One region of the Paenibacillus crassostreae genome, then DNA from elsewhere that is predicted to be linked to it. Evidence: riboswitches for the same ligand, from Rfam matches in the RefSeq annotation. Region 1 holds a riboswitch; each other region holds the start of a gene.
The links. Region 1 has a riboswitch for cobalamin ahead of LPB68_RS09665 (anaerobic ribonucleoside triphosphate reductase). Riboswitches for the same ligand answer to the same signal wherever they lie in the genome.
Positions count from the first base shown of each region.

Region 2: another riboswitch for cobalamin. It lies ahead of LPB68_RS07830 (ABC transporter substrate-binding protein); the one in region 1 lies ahead of LPB68_RS09665 (anaerobic ribonucleoside triphosphate reductase).
Region 3: another riboswitch for cobalamin. It lies ahead of metE (5-methyltetrahydropteroyltriglutamate--homocysteine S-methyltransferase); the one in region 1 lies ahead of LPB68_RS09665 (anaerobic ribonucleoside triphosphate reductase).

Region 1 is NZ_CP017770.1:2,056,459-2,062,779, forward strand. It holds gene LPB68_RS09655 (hypothetical protein) at 159-1,052, opposite strand; gene LPB68_RS09660 (MTH1187 family thiamine-binding protein) at 1,711-2,013, opposite strand; cobalamin riboswitch at 2,357-2,617, shown strand; gene LPB68_RS09665 (anaerobic ribonucleoside triphosphate reductase) at 2,664-4,631, shown strand; gene nrdG (anaerobic ribonucleoside-triphosphate reductase activating protein) at 4,628-5,134, shown strand; gene LPB68_RS09675 (deoxynucleoside kinase) at 5,160-5,816, shown strand; gene ssuE (NADPH-dependent FMN reductase) at 5,912-6,321, opposite strand, start outside.
Region 2 is NZ_CP017770.1:1,633,331-1,639,651, forward strand. It holds gene cobS (adenosylcobinamide-GDP ribazoletransferase) at 1-297, opposite strand, end outside; gene cobU (bifunctional adenosylcobinamide kinase/adenosylcobinamide-phosphate guanylyltransferase) at 294-866, opposite strand; gene cobT (nicotinate-nucleotide--dimethylbenzimidazole phosphoribosyltransferase) at 866-1,933, opposite strand; gene LPB68_RS07820 (ABC transporter ATP-binding protein) at 1,978-2,754, opposite strand; gene LPB68_RS07825 (FecCD family ABC transporter permease) at 2,751-3,797, opposite strand; gene LPB68_RS07830 (ABC transporter substrate-binding protein) at 3,790-4,809, opposite strand; cobalamin riboswitch at 5,047-5,280, opposite strand; gene LPB68_RS07835 (histidine phosphatase family protein) at 5,397-5,996, opposite strand; gene cbiB (adenosylcobinamide-phosphate synthase CbiB) at 5,987-6,321, opposite strand, start outside.
Region 3 is NZ_CP017770.1:1,945,555-1,951,875, reverse strand. It holds gene LPB68_RS09210 (PAS domain S-box protein) at 1-782, shown strand, start outside; gene LPB68_RS09205 (HAD family hydrolase) at 812-1,582, shown strand; gene LPB68_RS09200 (alpha-N-arabinofuranosidase) at 1,957-3,450, shown strand; gene LPB68_RS09195 (DUF6171 family protein) at 3,447-3,722, shown strand; cobalamin riboswitch at 3,943-4,130, shown strand; gene metE (5-methyltetrahydropteroyltriglutamate--homocysteine S-methyltransferase) at 4,535-6,321, shown strand, end outside.

The DNA of each region.
Region 1 (6,321 bases):
ATAAACAAAATAGGCCCCGCCAGTTAACTAACCGGCGGAACCTTGTGTCAATATATATTCTAAAAGGGGGTACTTTTAGAATATATATTCTCGCTTAAATTGAGATGATAGAAAGCTTAAAATTTCATAAATTAATTGTTCTTATTTTCGTAGATGACTTAAGGACGCTCTACTGCGATGGAGCCCACAGCTGAAGTGAGCGATAATAATGGCCCACCTCCATTGATGTCGCTTTTACCTTTATTAACTCCTGTAATTTGTCCGAGATCACTTTCAACATTCAAGCTACATTGAAGAGTTCCAGCTAGTGTAGTAGTAATCCCACCAACTTCCGTATTCACCTTGAGACTGCTATCACTTTCCATCTGTTCAATCCCGAGTTGAATTCGACCGACATCTGATTGTACAGTGGATTCCCCTTGAATCTGTGCACCCTCAATATTGATCGTGCCCACATCACTTACAACATCATAGTTCCCTTTTAGATTCCGAAGTGTCAATTCACCCACATTATTTGTGAGATCGAATTGATTCACCGAGTCCGGTAACTCTACCTTATAATCAATGCTGAACTCTGAGAATCCGTATTTATCCTCTGCCCATGTCCACAAAGATTTCTTGGAGTTACCTTGGGGATGTGTAACAATCTTCAATTGATCCCCTTGTACCACGACCGAGACTTCAGCTTGATCCAGGATTTCTTGGTATTTTGCTTCACGTAATGATGATTTCGGAAATGAGAGTGTTGCGTTCACGATAAGGTTATCATCTGTAGCTGCTATAACTTCAATATTTCCTACCGCATTATCCATATTCAGGGTCGATGCAGAGCCTACCTCTTGTGTGAGTGATATCTCTTTTTGCAACCCATCTTTCTTCAATTCCGCACTCCAATCTGAGCTGATATTCTGAGCTGTATCCCCGATGGCTTCTGTCACTTCTCCGATGCCCGTCTTGAACATTTCATCAGTCTCATTAGTACATCCAGCCAATATCACCAGCGAAACGACTGTTACTATCATCACTTTTAAAAACTTAGGTTTTCTGTGCATACTAAGGAACTCCTCCATTATGACAACTATTTTTTGATATTTCTGATGGTAACGTATAGATGTTAGTATACAACAAGAGGAAATCATTAACACTCCATCCGCAGGCTAATATTCTACTGGACTTAAGTCGGGGTAAGATCATCTTTCGAAGCAGAAAAAACGCTGATTAATCCTGAGAAAAGCTAAAAACTTGCTTAGTGGTATTAAGTTATATTCCTGATATCCTTTGATTTGTAATAAATCATTTAAAGCGGCAAACCGTTATGTGGTTTTCTCTTCTAGCCACGGAAAATCATCATTGGTGCTTGGACGATTTTCATCAACAAGGATAAAACAGATCAAACGCCTGATCTAATCCGAAAGAAATAACTACCTTACTGCGTTACTCGGCGGTCAATTTGCGCATAACCGTTTTACCCTTACGCTGATCGTTCGACATAACAAAAAAACTCCTACTATATTACCGTAGGAAGCTTCATATTTACCGAGATTATACGCTGACGTTCATATAATTTAGTGCTAGGAAAGTGTAGGAATTACGTTAGCCTATCCGCTACATTCAACGAGTGACAAACGTTGATAGTACGGGAAAAACTAACGAAAGATGCTGATGAAAGAAATTGAACCCCCGACCTACGCATTACCTGGTAGATTGGGATTACTTTAATCGATCTTGAACAGACTGTATCTTCTGTGCACTGGATGACAACTTATCCCGACGATCATCTAGTTTAACAGAAGTCGATACTCGTTCTGCTCCTGAACTAAATGGAGATTCATGCAAAGCAGCAATAGCTTTCCACACCATACCAAGGGGACCTTCTATAATGGTACTCATCGATGTTAACTGATATGTTATGCCTTCTTGTTCTTTCAGAACTCGTTGCATATCTGCTACGTAAGCACTTAGACTTGTCGTCTGCGTTCCGATCGGAATGACGGTTACTTCTGCAATAGCCATATGACACCTCCTAAAAGTTTTGATAATGAAATTACTTCTTGAATCAGCTTCTTCAAAACTACTTCGAAAGCATATTCTTAAGTTTTGATAATGAAATTACTTCTTGATTGAGCTTCTCCAAAACTACTTCGGAAGCATAAACTTAGTTTTGTGATTTTACTACGTTTCTGATTCATTGTAGCGAATTCATAATTATTTCGCAAAATAAAGACACACAATTTTCATTACTTTTTTTATTCTAAGCTGTAGTAGGTCTCGGAGGTTTTTCATTCATTTTCATGGAATTCTTTCATTCTAGTTTATTTACAAACACAATATATTGAGTTAGATTTATATAGAAATACTAAATATAGTGAATTCAGGTGATCCGGCTAGTAATAGTTCGAGTCTTAAAAGGGAAGTATGGTGCAAATCCATCACGGTCCCGCCACTGTAATCCAAGAATCAACCTGCATCATGCAGAGAAGTAGGCTCAAGCTTATGCCACTGTAAGCACTACTTATGGGAAGGCGCTAGTGCCTAAATAAACGGACATCATCTACATATAGATAACGAAGCCGTTAACTTGGAGAGTCAGGAGACCTGCCTGTTGGACCAATATAACAAATCCTACGAGGATATAGGAAGGTTGGAATTTATTCATGGTACTTATGGAAACAAGAAGTGGTGTCTCTGAAGAAGAAGAGCAAATGTTGCGTGAAGTATCGGGTCTCGGACATGATATCACAGAGAGCCTCAATGTAGAAATGCTCCGCGAGAACGCCAATCTGAATGGAGAAAGCTTTTCAGGTAAAATAGGTAAATTCGGCAGTGAATATGCTAAATGGTACGCAAGATATTACATAGTCCCCGAAAAGCTCATGACTGCCGTAGATCATAATGATTTATATGTTCACGACCTTGATCAATACGCGGTAGGTAGCACGAACTGTATCTTCATCCCATTCGATAAACTTCTGGCACGAGGCTTCAGTACGGGTAGTGGTAGTGTTCGCACTCCACAGTCTATATCTACTGCTATGGCTCTCGTGGCGATCATATTCCAATGTCAACAGAATTCTCAATATGGCGGAGTCTCCGGAAGTAAGTTAGATCATGATCTAGCTCCATATATCGCTAAGTCATTTGCGAAGCATTTTCATAAAGGTGTACTCTACTTTGATGAGAATCTTCCGCTCGAAGAGCATAACATCACACTTGGCAGTTTGACATTATGCAACTCTCATCCACGTTCATATTCTTTTGCAGTACAGGAGACTAAGATAGAATGCCTTCAGGCTGCGGAGAGCTTAATACATAATTTGAATACGATGTCTAGTCGGGCTGGAGGTCAGATCCCATTCACCAGTATTAACTACGGTACCTGCACCTCGCTTGAGGGCCAAATGATTATTGATAGCCTACTCAGTGCAACAATGAACGGACTGGGAAGTGGCGAAACACCTGTATTCCCCATTCAGATATTCAAATGTAAGCGTGGCGTCAATCAATCACCAGAAGACCCGAACTATGATCTATTCTTGAAGGCCGTAGAATGCTCAACCAAACGCTTGTATCCTAATTTTGCTAACCTAGATGCTCCTTTCAATTTACAGTATTATGATCCAACCGATCCCAATACCGAATTTGCTACTATGGGTTGCCGTACTCGTGTGCTTGCTGACCGACATGGTCGTAACCGCTTGTCCGGCAAAGGTAATTTATCCTTCAATACCATTAATCTCGTGAAGTTGGGCATCAAACACGGTATCGTTAATGGCCGTACTGTGCCTCATGAAGTAGATTTTCAGCGAGATCTCTATCATTTCTTAGATATTGCACTTAATGGTCTATTACACCGTTACAAAATCCAAGCTCGGCAACCTGCTAAAGCATCTGATTTCATGATGCGTGAGGGCGTCTGGGAAGGTGGAGAACTACTAGATTCTGACGAGTCCGTCGAAGAATGTTTGAAGCATGGTAGCTTGTCCATTGGTTTTATCGGTCTAGCTGAATGTATGAAAGCTATGTATGGTAAACATCATGCTGAGAGTGAAGAAGTATATGCCACGGCCTTGGAACTTATCTCATCGATGCGTCGCTACTGTGATATGAAGAGTGAGGAGCATGATCTTAATATTACGTTAATGGCTACACCAGCTGAAGGCCTGTCTGGAAAGTTCACCAAGAAGGATCGCGAAGTATTCGGCTCTATCCCAGGTGTCACAGATCGTGAATACTACACTAACTCTTTCCACGTACCCGTGTATTACAACCTACCAGCTGCACGGAAGATTTCACTGGAAGCTCCCTTTCATGAATTATGTAATGCCGGAGCTATCTCTTATATTGAATTAGATGGAAATGTTCGTAGTAACCAGACCGCTTTTCTAAAAATAGTTCAGTATGCACTATCCCAGAACATCAGCTATTTCAGCATTAACCATCCAATCGATCGATGTGGTTCTTGCCATTACGAAGGCATAATTGGAGATACTTGCCCTATCTGTGGTACGAAGGAGACAGATGTGCCTATGTATCGCTTACGGCGAGTGACTGGTTATCTAACAGGTGATTATCAGACACGATTTAATGCTGCGAAGCAAGCTGAAGTAAGAGATCGGGTCAAACATAGATGAATATTTGTGGATACTATCCTGAATCCATTAATGAAGGTGATGACCTGCGGGCCGTCATCTTTCTTAGCGGCTGTCGTCACCGTTGCTCAGGATGCTTCAATCCGGCAACGTGGAATTTTAACTACGGAGAACCTTTTACGGAACAGCGTCAACAAGAGATCATCACTGAAATGGCTAATAATCAGTTACTCGGGGGTATGACACTTGCTGGAGGAGATCCTTTCTTCTCAGCCGATGAGGCTGCTGATTTCATTGATAATGTTCGTGCCGCTATCCCTAACTTCTCTGTGTGGATCTATACTGGTTATATCTACGAGGATCTCATCGTCTCCGTGGATTCAGCTGAATACCGTCTGCTTATGAAATGCCAAGTTGTGATCGACGGTCCTTTCATTGAATCTTTAAAAAACACCAGTCTTCCCTATCGTGGAAGTTCCAATCAGCGGATTATAGATATTCAGTCTAGCATAAGATATAACGATGCTGTAGAGTTAACTACCTAATTATGATAAGGAATGAGTGGCCATTATGGACTTCTCGAAACATTTTATTAACATACAGAAGGGTCGATGGGATATGATCGTAGTAGATGCCGTAGTCGGCGCAGGAAAAACAACATTAATGAAAATATTAGCAGATGAGCGGGGTTTAACAACTTTTGAAGAGCCTGTAGTCGATAATCCGCTATTAGATAAATTTTATCATGATCGTGAAAGGTATAGCTTTAGCTTACAAATATTTTTCCTGAATCAACGATTTCGTCATATAAAAGAAGCAGCGAAAATCAACAATGCTGTATTAGATCGTTCAATTTATGGAGATCTAATATTTGCACGAATGCTTTATGATAATGGTGAAATGTCGAGCGAAGAATTCAATTTGTATGTGAACCTGTTTGAGAATATGATTGAGCATTGCCAAGCTCCCAAACTGATGATTTACTTAGAGATTTCTGTTGATGAAGCGATTCAACGTATAATACAACGAGGACGCGATTATGAACAAATTGTGGAACATTCCTATTGGGAAAGACTTAATTATTATTATAGAGAATACTTCAATCAATATAATTCCTCACCCGTCCTTACGATTAATGTAGATGGACTTGATTTCGAGAAGAGCCCCATTGATCGACAATATGTATTATCAAAAATTGATCAGAAGCTTCTAGAATTAATGGAGTAAAACCTCTCAATCCACAAAAACGGAGTCGAGTCTGTTATCAGATTCCACTCCGTTATTTATATTTAGCCTATTATATGACAACATCATGATTTCAATTATAACTTCAATTGATTGTTTTGTTGCTTCATTTCACTTCTTAGTCTAGTTTCACTGACCAATTCCTCGAGAGCGGCATTTAATCGTAACTTCAACTCTTCCGCTATCTCCATTCCTCCATCTTCCTTACGAACAACCTGTGAGTCAACTGTGTAGACCCCACCAAGTATATATCTCGCTCCAAGTGCAGACAACACAGGCTTTAGAGCATAATCGATTGCGAGTAGATGCGCCATACTTCCTCCAATAAACAGAGGTAACGTGATTTTTCCTGCAAAGCCTTTTTGCGGAACCAAATCCAAGAAGGTCTTGAGTACGCCCGTATATGACGCCTTATACACTGGACTTGCTACAATAACAGCATCAGCTTCTGCTAATAATCCGTTAGCTTTGACAATAGGTTCACTTT
Region 2 (6,321 bases), 420 kb from region 1:
TTCTCGAGGTCGATAGCTCAGAATTCCATCCGCCGTGTCCATCCATCCATCCAAATGAAGTCCACCTGTAAGTCCAACCCATAGAATAAGAATCAACACCGCTGCTGGCAATGGTGGGAGCAAGAAGGTAAATCCTAAAGCCGCTATCCACACCACTAGTCCTATTGCTGCCCCCACGAGTGGATAAAACTTCACACTTTGGCGAAAAAGTGTATCAGAATAATCTAGATTTGCCCGTACGGGAAAACGTGATAGAAATTGAAAAGCGGCCGCAGCCGCTTGGATCCAGTTCCTCATAATATATACTCCCTACTCTTGAGTTCGATAGGGATACCTGCCGTTACCAAGAAAACCTGAGAACAACTCCTAGCTATCGCCTGATTCATGAACCCTGCCAAATCGCGATATAATCTTCCTAAAGGATATTCAGGCACAATCCCATCCCCCACTTCGTTGGTAACCATAATCAAGTTACCGGGGTATTGTCGTACTTGATTCACAAGAAGAAGAATTTCTTCTTTTACTTTCTCAGATCTATCCTTGTCATTTTCTACAGACAAAAGAACATTAGATAACCACAACGTTAGGCAGTCCACAAGAATAGTAGGTGCGCCTTCTTCGCTACTCAGACTTTGCGAATGCCAATCCCCTATTAGCTTTACCAGTTCAAATGGTTCCTCAACATTTCGCCATGGATAGTTAGCTTGAATTCGTTGCAGTTGATGAAGAGCAATCCGTTCCTTCATCTCATCATCGAAGGCTTGTGCTGTAGCCACATAGATGGCTTCCTGTGAAATAGACATACACAACTTCTCCGCAAAGCTACTCTTTCCACTTCTCGCTCCACCGGTAACAAGTGTGATCATTACTTCTGATCCTCCGATTCACCAGATATTCCTGCACTTTCGAATGTTGCCATCTCATTTATAATCCGGCAAGCTGCATCCACTAGATGTAGACACAACACTCCACCAGTGCCCTCACCTACGCGTAGATCTAATTCCAATACAGGGCGAAGACCTAGCTCTTGAAGCAATAATCGATGTCCTTGTTCGTGGGAAGCATGCGATACAATCATGTAATCAGCTGAAGTTGGATGAATAGCTTTAGCCAATAACGCTGCTGCACTCGAAATAAATCCATCGATAATAACCGGACATCCATGAACTGCTGATCCAAGAATAACACCTACTAATCCACCAATTTCCAGACCACCGACTTTAGCAAGCACGTCAATTGGATCAAGTGGATTAGGGGCGTTAACTTTCAAGGCTTGTTCAACAACACTGATCTTATGCAACAGGCGAGCGTCATCAATACCAGTCCCTCTCCCTACCGCATCCTTAACCGAAATATTCGTAAGTGCACAGGATACGGCTGAGCTTGCAGTCGTATTTCCAATGCCCATTTCTCCAGTTATAAATAATTGAACATCCCGTTTAACAGCATCTTCGACGACTTTCACACCAATAAGAATGGATTGAATTGCTTCTTCATAAGTCATGGCAGGACCTTGTGCCATATTAGCTGTACCATACCGAATTTTACGCGAAAGGAGGTCAGGGTGTGAGATCTCACTATTAACTCCGATATCCACACATACGACTTCTGCACCCGCTCCACGAGCAAGAACATTAACAGCCGCACCACCCGCAAGAAAATTATGGACCATTTGCGGAGTTACCTCTTGTGGAAAAGCACTTACGCCTTCCTCACATACCCCGTGATCACCAGCCATAATGATTACTTCTCTACGATCAAAGAAAGGTTTCACCTTTCCCGTAATGCCTGCAAGTTGTATCGCCATAGTCTCCAATTTACCAAGACTTCCAGGGGGAACCGTTAGATTACTGATATGTAATTTTGCTCTCTGAATCGCCTCTTGATCAAGACCACGAATTTCTCCGATTTGTTGCATAATAACCTGACTCATAGTTCATTACTCCTTTGATGGTTCAAAGTTAATGTTACTGCATGTTATTGACGGGAAAGAAGAATTTGTGGAACACCGTTTACCGGGTGCTTTACAACCGCTGGATCCACTTCATAGACTCGTCGAATATTATCCTCCGTTAAAATCTCATCTGGTGTTCCTACTCCAACAACTTCACCTTCTCGTAGTACTAAGAGTTTATCACAGAATTGGGCGGCCAAATTCAAGTCATGAAGTACTGCAACGATCGTAATTCCTGAATCTTGTCGCCAATTAGCAACCAATTCCATGAACTGAAGTTGATAATAAATATCTAAGAAAGATGTCGGCTCATCTAACAATAAGATTTGGGGCTCCTGCGCCATCACTTTACCGAGTGCGACACGTTGTCTTTGTCCTCCACTAAGTTCATCCAATGGTCGGTCACCTAAATCAGTCAGATGTAATCTATTCATAATGTCATCCACAAGCGCCGTAGTATTCTTGTTCTGCTCCCGTCCGAGCCAATCTTGAAATGGAAATCTACCCATTTCAACAATATCTCTAACCGGATAGTGGATAGCTGGAAGGCCATCCTGTTGAAGTACGGCAACCATCTGTGATAACTCACGTCGATTATATTTAGATACGTGACGCCCCCGTATCTTCAATTCCCCACTAGAAATTTTGTCCACACCAGAAATTAATTGGAGTAGTGTCGATTTACCGCTACCATTAGGACCAATGATTCCCCACCATTCGCCTTCCTCTATCGTCCAACTAACATTTTGAAGTGCGGATAAATCTCCATAAGTTTTCGATACCTCGTTTACCTCGATCATGCCATACCTCCGTTCCGTTGCTTCTTATTACGATACAACAGATAAGCAAAGAATGGAGCGCCAATAAATGCGGTAACCACTCCAAGCGGAATCTCCGTCGGAGCTAGAATAGAACGAGCAATGGTATCACACCATAACGTGAAGATTGCGCCTCCCAATGCCGATAATGGGACGATGTGTCGATAATCCGGACCCGTAATCAATCGAATGATATGTGGAATAACGAGTCCCACAAATCCAATCACACCAGATACAGATACAGCAGCTGCCGTTAATAAGGTGGATACGATCAATGTTCTCAACTTCAGTCTCTCTACATGAAGTCCCATATGAGCAGCCTGGCGTTCACCCAATGCTAATAAATTCAAAGAGCGAGCGCTTCCCCATATCACCAACAATCCAACAAATACATACGGCAATAACATGAGTGTATATGACCATCCACGAAAGCTTAATCCGCCCATCGTCCAGAACATAATTTCATTAATCGTCTCTTTCGACATAGCCGTTAGGAAGGAGACGATAGCACCTAGGAAGGATTGCATAACCACACCTGATAAAATCAGACTATTCGTTGGGATTTTCCCACCCTCACGTGCTAAAGACAGCACTCCCCATAGAGTCAATATCCCTGTAAAAAAAGCAACCATAGGGAGCGTCCAGATACCCACAAGAGAATACTGCATTCCATAGAAAATAATGACTGCCGCACCAACGGATGCTCCTGAAGAAACCCCTAGCGTATATGGATCAGCAAGGGGATTACGAAGTACACCCTGAAATCCAGAACCAGCAACAGCAAGAGAAGCTCCGACCAGCATACCTAAGACAATTCGAGGTAATCTTACCTTAATAAGTATTTGCTCATGTGCAGGACTCCATGTTGGTATAATCATATCCCCCACCCATGGTAATCGATGCACTAGAATTTGAATAATATCCTTTACGGGTAGCTTAACCGCACCTATTCCAAGGCAGAGCAGGAAGCTCGCGACAAGTAATATGATCCCGAGCCCCCCATACACAGTTAATTTCTTATTCATGGTTTAGTAGTTCTGGATAGATGGCATTAGCAATTTCTTTAAGTCCTTGCGTGACACGTGGCCCCGGACGACTAACCAAGTTATCATTCAATCCAACAATAGCATCATTCTTGATAGCCGTAATTTGATCCCAACCACTGCGAGCTTTAATGATCTGATCTAATGTTTCTTGTGTAGTCTCATCCTTAACATTCATATTGTAAAGAATCACATCAGGGTTATCATTAATGATTTTCTCTTCACTAATTTCATTCCATCCCACTGTATCCGCGGCAACGTTAACCCCACCAGCTAGTGTGATTAACTCATTCAGAAATTCACCACTACCTACTGTCCAACCTAGAGAAAATTCGATATATACTTTCTTTTTCTGTTCAGGCGTAAGTGATTTAACCGCTTCTGTCACTTCCGCGCGCTCTTGTTTCATTTTATCTACAACGGTTATAGCTTCTGCTTGCTGATCTGTAATCTGTCCCAACAATTCAATATTAGCAATGACATCATCTACAGATTTCGGATCAGTCTTGATAATCGTTATGCCAAGTTCACGTAACTTCTCTGTAGCTTCCACACTCATAGAGATTCCTGTAACTACTAGGTCAGGTTCTGCTACTATAATAGCTTCCTCATTTGGACTATAAACACCACCCATTCTAGCTTTACTCGTCACCGCTTCTGGATAATCATCAAAATCAGATACACCTACAACCTGCTCGTCTAATCCCAGAGCAAATAGTGCTTCGGTCTCTGCCGGTGAGAGGGATACAATCTGCTTCGGAGCTTCTGTAAATGTAATAGATTCGCCTGTAGCATCCACTACTGTTAAGGGATAGACCGTACTCAAATCACTTGCTTGCTCTTCGGTAGGCTTCGTCTGTTCTGTTGGAGCTACCTCTGTTGGTGTTTGTTCAGTAACCTTCTCTGCTTGTTCATTATTTCCACATGCCGTTAGCGATATTGTGAGCATGAGCGCTAACGCCCCGGTAATCCAATTCTTCTTCAATAATTTCATTATTATTTCTCTCTCCTTTTCATATCATGTGAGAGTTGCCTTCCTTGTAATTCCAATGAATTTTGTTCACGAAAGTCTATGCATAGCAAAAACCCTGATCCTCTTTATTCAAGAAAGCATCAGGGATTACGTTAGTGCGGACATCATGTGGCTTACCATCATCTCTCCGCAGGCTGTGTACCGAAACAACTCTTAGGTACTTCCAAAAAGCCAAACGTAATCCTTTCCTCGAAGGACCATCGTACTTCTCATAAGGCAGGTCTCCTGACTCACAGGTTAGCTGACATTCTCACCTTCCCATCCTACATGAAGCAGAACAGTGGTATATTGAATCAATTTCATAATCGCCTATGCAGATTATGAAATTGATTCTTGAGAACATCCCTGATTTACAGTGGCGGGACCGTGCCGGATTTACACCGGCTTCCCTTTTAACTAGGATTAAAAGCAACCTTCTTAGCTTCTAATTCCCTAGACCTTACAAGTTTATTATATTCATTTATAAACAAGTCTTGCTTCTCTATTTGAAATTATAGGGCAAAAACAAAGTAGTTACAATCCAATTATTGGCTTACCTCTTTAGTAAATCATAAGTTTCCTACCCATTTGTCATCTTGCAAGGTTAGCTTTAATGATATTAAAGTTCCTGGATCTGCAGCGAAATCCCAGAATGTTGAACCCAAAACTGTCATAGCTAGTAATTGCCTGATAACCCCACCATGTGTAACAATCAATATTGCTGAACTAGAATTCACATGTTCTTCATCCTTCAGGATGCTTGTCAGGGTTTCCATAAAGTTCTCAATTCTCTCTTTGAATTCTAGCCACGATTCTCCATTGGGTGGTGTTATACTCTGAGGGTCATCTAACCAATTACAGTAATCGTCTACAAGTCGTAATTGCTCGTAGGTCTGACCTTCCCAATCTCCAAAATCCATTTCTCGTAGACGGGTATCTAAAATAATTTGTTCTTGTGAAGTAGGATAAATGTACTCTAATGTTTCTTGACACCTCTTCAAGTCACTGCAGAATATACTTTGAAACATCCTGTCTTCAAGTTGTCTCTTTAAAGATGAAAGTTCGGCACTTGGTCTATCTAGGATCCCTATATCTGTGTGTCCTAAATATCGCTTATCCACATTCCACTGCGTTCTGCCATGGCGGATCAATACTAATTCTATCTCCATAGTGTTCCTCCAAATACAACTATCACAAGTACGCTTAGCAATAGAAATAGTAGCGACGATAGTAGCATCAACCTAACTGTCGCTATAATATCCTCTTTCCCCATGGGTCGTGACCCCTCGCCCATATAGGCACGAAAAGATACCTCTCCATGATATATATTCTCGCCACCCAATCGAATTCCTAGAGCTCCAGCCACTGCTGATTCAGGAAACCCACTGTTAGGACTTGGATGTAGACGGGCATCATGTTTTATGGTACGCACAGATCTTTTGTAGTCCAGTCGCATTAGCCAACTGCTAACGACCAGTAATACACCTGTTATTC
Region 3 (6,321 bases), 110 kb from region 1:
TGGGTGATCCAGAACGATTGAAGCAGGTGCTAATTAATCTGATCGGAAATGCTGTGAAGTTTACATTCTCAGGTGAAATTTCGATTAGCGTTGAGCTAACTCCTCGGACTGATCATAATATGGATCTGAAATTTCTAATTAAGGATACGGGAATAGGTATCCCGCAGGAAAAGGTCAAGAATTTGTTTGAACCATTTAACCAAGTTGATCATATTCTGACACGGACACATGAAGGAACAGGGTTAGGTCTAACAATAAGTAAAAGATTAGTAGAATTAATGGGTGGAGAGCTTAAATTAGAAGAGAGTAATGAGAAAGGAACTACCTTTGTTTTCACGATTCACCTAAAAAAAACTCTTAATACTACGGAGATAACGGAACCTAAATTTCCTAATGATGAAACTCCAAAGGGGATCAACTCTATTCATATTCTAATTGCAGAAGATAATGAGATTAATCAACTTGTATTAAAGATAATGCTTGAAAAGCAAGGATATACAACCAACATCGTAAGTAACGGGCATGAAGTGATTCAAGCGTTGGCCGATGAACATTATGACATTATATTCATGGATATACAGATGCCTGGAATGAATGGATTTGAAGTTACGGCATGGATCAAAGAAACGATACCTTCTAACCTATGTCCGATTATTATAGCCGTCACGGCGAATGCTTTGAAGGGTGACCGTGAGAAATGTTTGGCTGCTGGAATGGATAATTATTTAAGCAAGCCCATCAAATTAACTGCTTTAAAAGAAGTGATTGAGAGATACTACTAGTTATTAGAATTGTTAGGAGGTGTCCTCATATGCCTATACTGACTGTGCAGGGAGAAGGGTATGAGGTGGATGCCATTCTTTTTGATAAAGATGGTACTCTGCTTGAATTTATGTCCTTATGGGGATATTGGGCTGAGTCAATGACTGTTCAAATGATGGTTACGATTCAGAGTCTTGGTGTAGTCACTAAAGAGGGGTTCGCGTCAAAGCTACTAGGATTAGAATTTGATGTAACAGGAAGAGCGATCTCCTATGATGTGCAGGGCCCACTCTCAATGGGAACAGTCTCAGAAATTGAAGGTGCGCTTGCTTGGCAACTCTATCATGCTGGGCTATCGTGGAATAAATCGATTCAGCTTGTCCGCCAATTTAGTGTTGTTGCTAGTGAAGAGTTGGAGCGTGAACACCCTGTTCTTGCCCTCCCAGGCTTGCAAGCGTTTCTTGGACAATGTGAGGATATCCAACTACCGTTAGCTGTCGTGACTGCGGATTATGCAGCAGAAGCGCGCAAGCATCTAACTTGGATGGGTTTGGAAGGACATTTCAAACATATCATTGGTAGTGATATGGTAATCCAAGGTAAGCCGGCCCCTGATATGCTTCAGTTAGCTTGTGCTCGACTCAACGTATCTCCGGAGAGGGTAGCGATGGTTGGTGATACCGTGGGAGACATGCAAGCCGCTAAAGCGGCGGGCGTAGGACTGAGGATCGGTATAGGATCGGGATCGTCCATACCTTTACAGTATGCGGATATAATGATCACTTCTTATGATGATTTGACAGTGATCGCAAATGGATAGATGTAGAGGGTTGAGATAGAGTATTCATAATCATACGAAGGAGATGTCCGTAGGCCGTATTTAACGGATTATGGTACATCTCCTTTTTATTATAGTTCAGCTTTACACTATATACTGACAACTATTTCATTTATAGTATTTTCGGAACTATGATCTTGAATGGATAGATATTTATATAAGACGGAGAAACTACCGCTCCAAATTGAAATAGTATATTTACTACAAAAAATAGTTTAATATTAGTTTAACGTAATTTTAGTAAGCGCTTTATATAATGGTTGACACTACTAGAGGGGAGTATTAAACTAAAACCATGAGTAATATCAATATTAAAATATAATATAAATATTAATTATCGAAAGTGAGGGTACACAATGGCAAATCAAGTTACGATTCATGTAGATCAATCAGCGGGGACGATTAACCGTAATATTTATGGTCATTTCTCCGAACATTTGGGACGCTGTATTTACGAAGGATTCTGGGTGGGAGAGGATTCGCCTATACCTAATACCGCTGGGATTCGTAATGATGTAGTTGAGGCACTCCGAAAAATTAAAATCCCTGTATTGCGTTGGCCGGGTGGATGCTTTGCGGATGAATATCATTGGAAAGATGGCATAGGACCTAATGAGAACCGCAAACAAATGGTGAATACGCATTGGGGCGGTGTTGTTGAGAATAACCATTTCGGGACACATGAGTTCATGTTGTTATGTGAGATGTTAGAATGCGAGCCTTACATATCTGGGAATGTTGGTAGTGGTACTGTTCAGGAAATGTCCGAATGGGTAGAGTATATGACATTCGATGGTGTATCTCCGATGGCGGAATTGCGAGGTCAGAATGGTCACGAGAAGCCATGGAAAATTAAATATTTCGGAGTGGGGAATGAGAACTGGGGTTGTGGTGGTAATATGCGCCCTGAGTATTATGCTGACCTATACCGTCAATTTCAAACTTATGTCCGTAATTATGGGGACAATAAGATTCATAAAATAGCATGCGGTCCGAATGTGGATGACTATAACTGGATGGAAGTCCTTATGGCGAATGCGCATCGTCACATGGATGCTATCAGTCTGCATTACTATACCATCCCAGGTGAATTCTGGACAGAGAAGGGTGCAGCTACAGGATTCTCCGAATCCGATTGGTTCGGCACATTAAAGAAAGCGTTATGGATGGATGAGCTGATTACCAAGCATTCGACGATCATGGATCGCCATGATCCTGAGAAGCGCGTGGGTCTTATCGTAGACGAATGGGGAACATGGTTCGATGTTGAACCAGGAACGAATCCAGGTTTCTTGTATCAACAGAATACGATTCGTGATGCTCTGGTGGCTGGGTTGACCTTCCACATATTCCATGATCACTGTGATCGTGTAGAAATGGCGAACATTGCTCAAGTTGTAAATGTACTGCAATCGGTTATTTTGACAGAGGGTGAGAAGATGATTCTTACACCTACGTACCATGTATTCGATATGTTCAAGGTACATCAAGATGCAGAACTTCTATATAACCATACTGTGACTGCTGATTATGAATTAGATGGCAACAAGATACCTCAAGTATCCGTATCTGCTTCCAAAGACAAGAACGGGATTATCCACATCAGTTTGTGTAACGTCAGTCATAAAGATGAAGCGGACTTGAAGATCGACCTTCGTGGTTTAACGGGAAGTCAGGTGAAGATCAGTGGGACGGAATTGAAGGCGACAACTATGGACGCGCATAATACGTTTGAGCAACCTGAGAATGTAGCGCCATCTGAGTTCACTGCATTTAAGCTTAATGGAACAGATATTGATGTGAAGCTTGCTCCTATGTCAGTAACGGTGCTAGAACTAATTGCGGAATGATTGAACAAGAAACTACCTGTAAGGGTTGTCGAGAGGAATACAAAGTTACAGATCAACAAATAACTCGTGTGCTCGCCACGATGAAAATAACGCCTGAGCAAAGTGCTAGCGATGCTGTATATGCAGAACGATTACAGATCTGTAGTGGTTGTACTAAGTTGATGAACAATCACACTTGTACGTTATGCGGCTGTATTGTACCGATCACAGCGAAATTTAAGGATAAGAAATGCCCTTTTCCAGGTGAGGATCGCTGGGCGAGTAATCAATAGCTTATTTTCAAACCGCTTATATTTTTAGCAAGATGATGAGTAATGATCTTAGTCTCATTAATATCTTAACGAAACGAAGTCGGGCGAGAGCTCGGCTTTGTTGTGCTGTTATTAAAGAGAATAACGCTTCAAATTATGATAGAATAAGTATTCAATCAAATGAATGTATTGCATAAATATACAATATAATGTAATATGTATGCATGTGAGGTAATAATAATTCAATAATGTGGAAATAGGTGCTCTAGAATAACTTGAGCTTAAAAGGGAAGTTCGGTGTAATACCGACGCGGTCCCGCCACTGTAACAGAGGAGTCGCTGCTAAAAACCACTGATCTCAGATCGGGAAGGAGAGCAGATGGATGACGATTCTGGAGCCAGGAGACCTGCCTATTTTGACAACACTGCTTTACCTACGGGAGATAGGGAGGTGTTAAAGATTCCAGCCAAGATAGATATATTCTAGGGCATCTTTATCCTTTTTATTTAGGGTGAAGATGTCCTTTTTTGCCCCTTTTTGCTCTATTAGAAAGTATATTTTAGAGTCGGCACTCATATGGGGAATCCTCGAATCAAATCGAAGAGAAAGTGTTGAATAGATGTATAAACTACACTTAATCAGAAGAAATGCGGGTTATGAGGGGAATAGTTGCAAAATATACAGTTAATTTGTGAGTAATACTTTATGCAACTATTGGTGTTGATGTTGGTGTTTCACTTGAAATAAAGGATTAATAACCATGCTTTACTAGGCTTGGATAGCGATTATATGAGAACGACTAGAAAGAAATATGAGGAGGCGTTATCTACAGATGTTAAAGAGTAGCAATCTAGGTTACCCACGAATTGGTGCTAACCGTGAGTGGAAGAAGGCACTGGAGGCTTACTGGGCAGGTAAATGTGATGAAGCACAGCTGATAGGACAATTAGAGCGTATTCGGTTAGATCATTTGAAGCTTCAGCAAGACAAAGGAATTGAACTTATCCCTGTAAATGATTTCTCCTATTACGATCATATTTTGGATGCAACGGCGATGTTTGGACTTGTACCACCACGGTTTCAATATGCAGGTGGTGTTGTTCCACTCTCTACGTATTATGCGATGGCAAGAGGGGATAAGGGAGCAACGGCATGTGAGATGACCAAGTGGTTCAATACCAATTATCACTATATTGTGCCTGAGTTGAATGGTGCTAAACCAACGCTAACCGAGAATCGCCCGCTGAAAGCCTATCAAGAAGCGAAAGAGAAGTTGGGAATTGAAGGGAAACCAGTATTGATTGGATTGTATTCGTATTTGAAACTTTCTAAGGGGTATGAACTGAATCAACTTGATGAACTCATAGAACAATTCTTACCGATCTACACACAAATTGTACAGGAGTTGGCGCAAGAAGGTGTCCAGTGGATCCAGATTGATGAGCCTATTCTCGTTACATCGATCACACAAGAAGACTTATTAAGGATTCGTCGAATTTATTCTACTCTACATGAAGCAGCACCAAGTCTCAATATTATGTTGCAAACGTATTTTGAAGCAGTGGATTTCTATGAAGAGATTGTCTCATTACCCGTGCAGGGAATTGGACTTGACCTTATTCATGGGCTTGGTCAGAATCTGGAGTCGATTAAATCATTTGGTTTCCCTGATGGGAAAATACTTGGTGCAGGCCTGATTGATGGACGGAATATTTGGCGTTCTAGTCTTGAGGCTCCACTCCAATTGCTACAAGAGATATCTGATTATGTTCCATATGAGCGAATCTTGGTTCAACCGTCTTGCAGTCTGCTGCATGTTCCAGTTAGCACTAGACCAGAAACGGCATTGGATCCTGTATTGAAGAATGCCTTGGCTTATGCAGACGAGAAGCTAGACGAAATTATACTTCTCGTACAGGCGGGTAATGATGGACAAGAATCGGTACAAGCAAAGTTAGATGACAGTAGGAAGGCAGTTGAACTATTAAACGCGTCTTCATCAAGAAATAAAGAGCATGTTAGACAAGCGGCTGCTAATATTGATTTGCAACCAGCAAGCAGAGAGAATGTGTTCGTCAAACGTCAAATTAGCCAGCAGGAGAAGTGGCAATTGCCGTTCTTACCAACAACGACGATTGGGAGTTTCCCACAATCACCAGAAGTTAGAAAAGCTCGTCAAAGCTTCCGAAAGGGAGATTGGAGCAATGAGCAATATGAGGAGTTCATTCAAGCGCAGATTCAAATATGGATTAAGCTCCAAGAAGAGATTGGGATCGACGTATTGGTTCATGGTGAGTTTGAACGAACGGATATGGTTGAATTTTTTGGTGAGAAATTGAATGGATTTGCTTTTACGTTGAATGGTTGGGTGCAATCTTATGGCTCACGTTGCGTGAAACCTCCGGTTATATTTGGAGATGTAGAATTTACGACTCCAATGACCGTGAAAGAAAGTGTGTACGCGCAATCCCTAACAGATAGACCGGTGAAGGGAATGCTTACTGGTCCATTGACGATACTGAACTGGTCCTTTGTACGCGATGATCTTCCTCGTAGCGAGGTAGCTTTTCAGATTGCATTGGCATTACGAGAAGAAGTGGAGGCGCTCGAGAAAGCGGG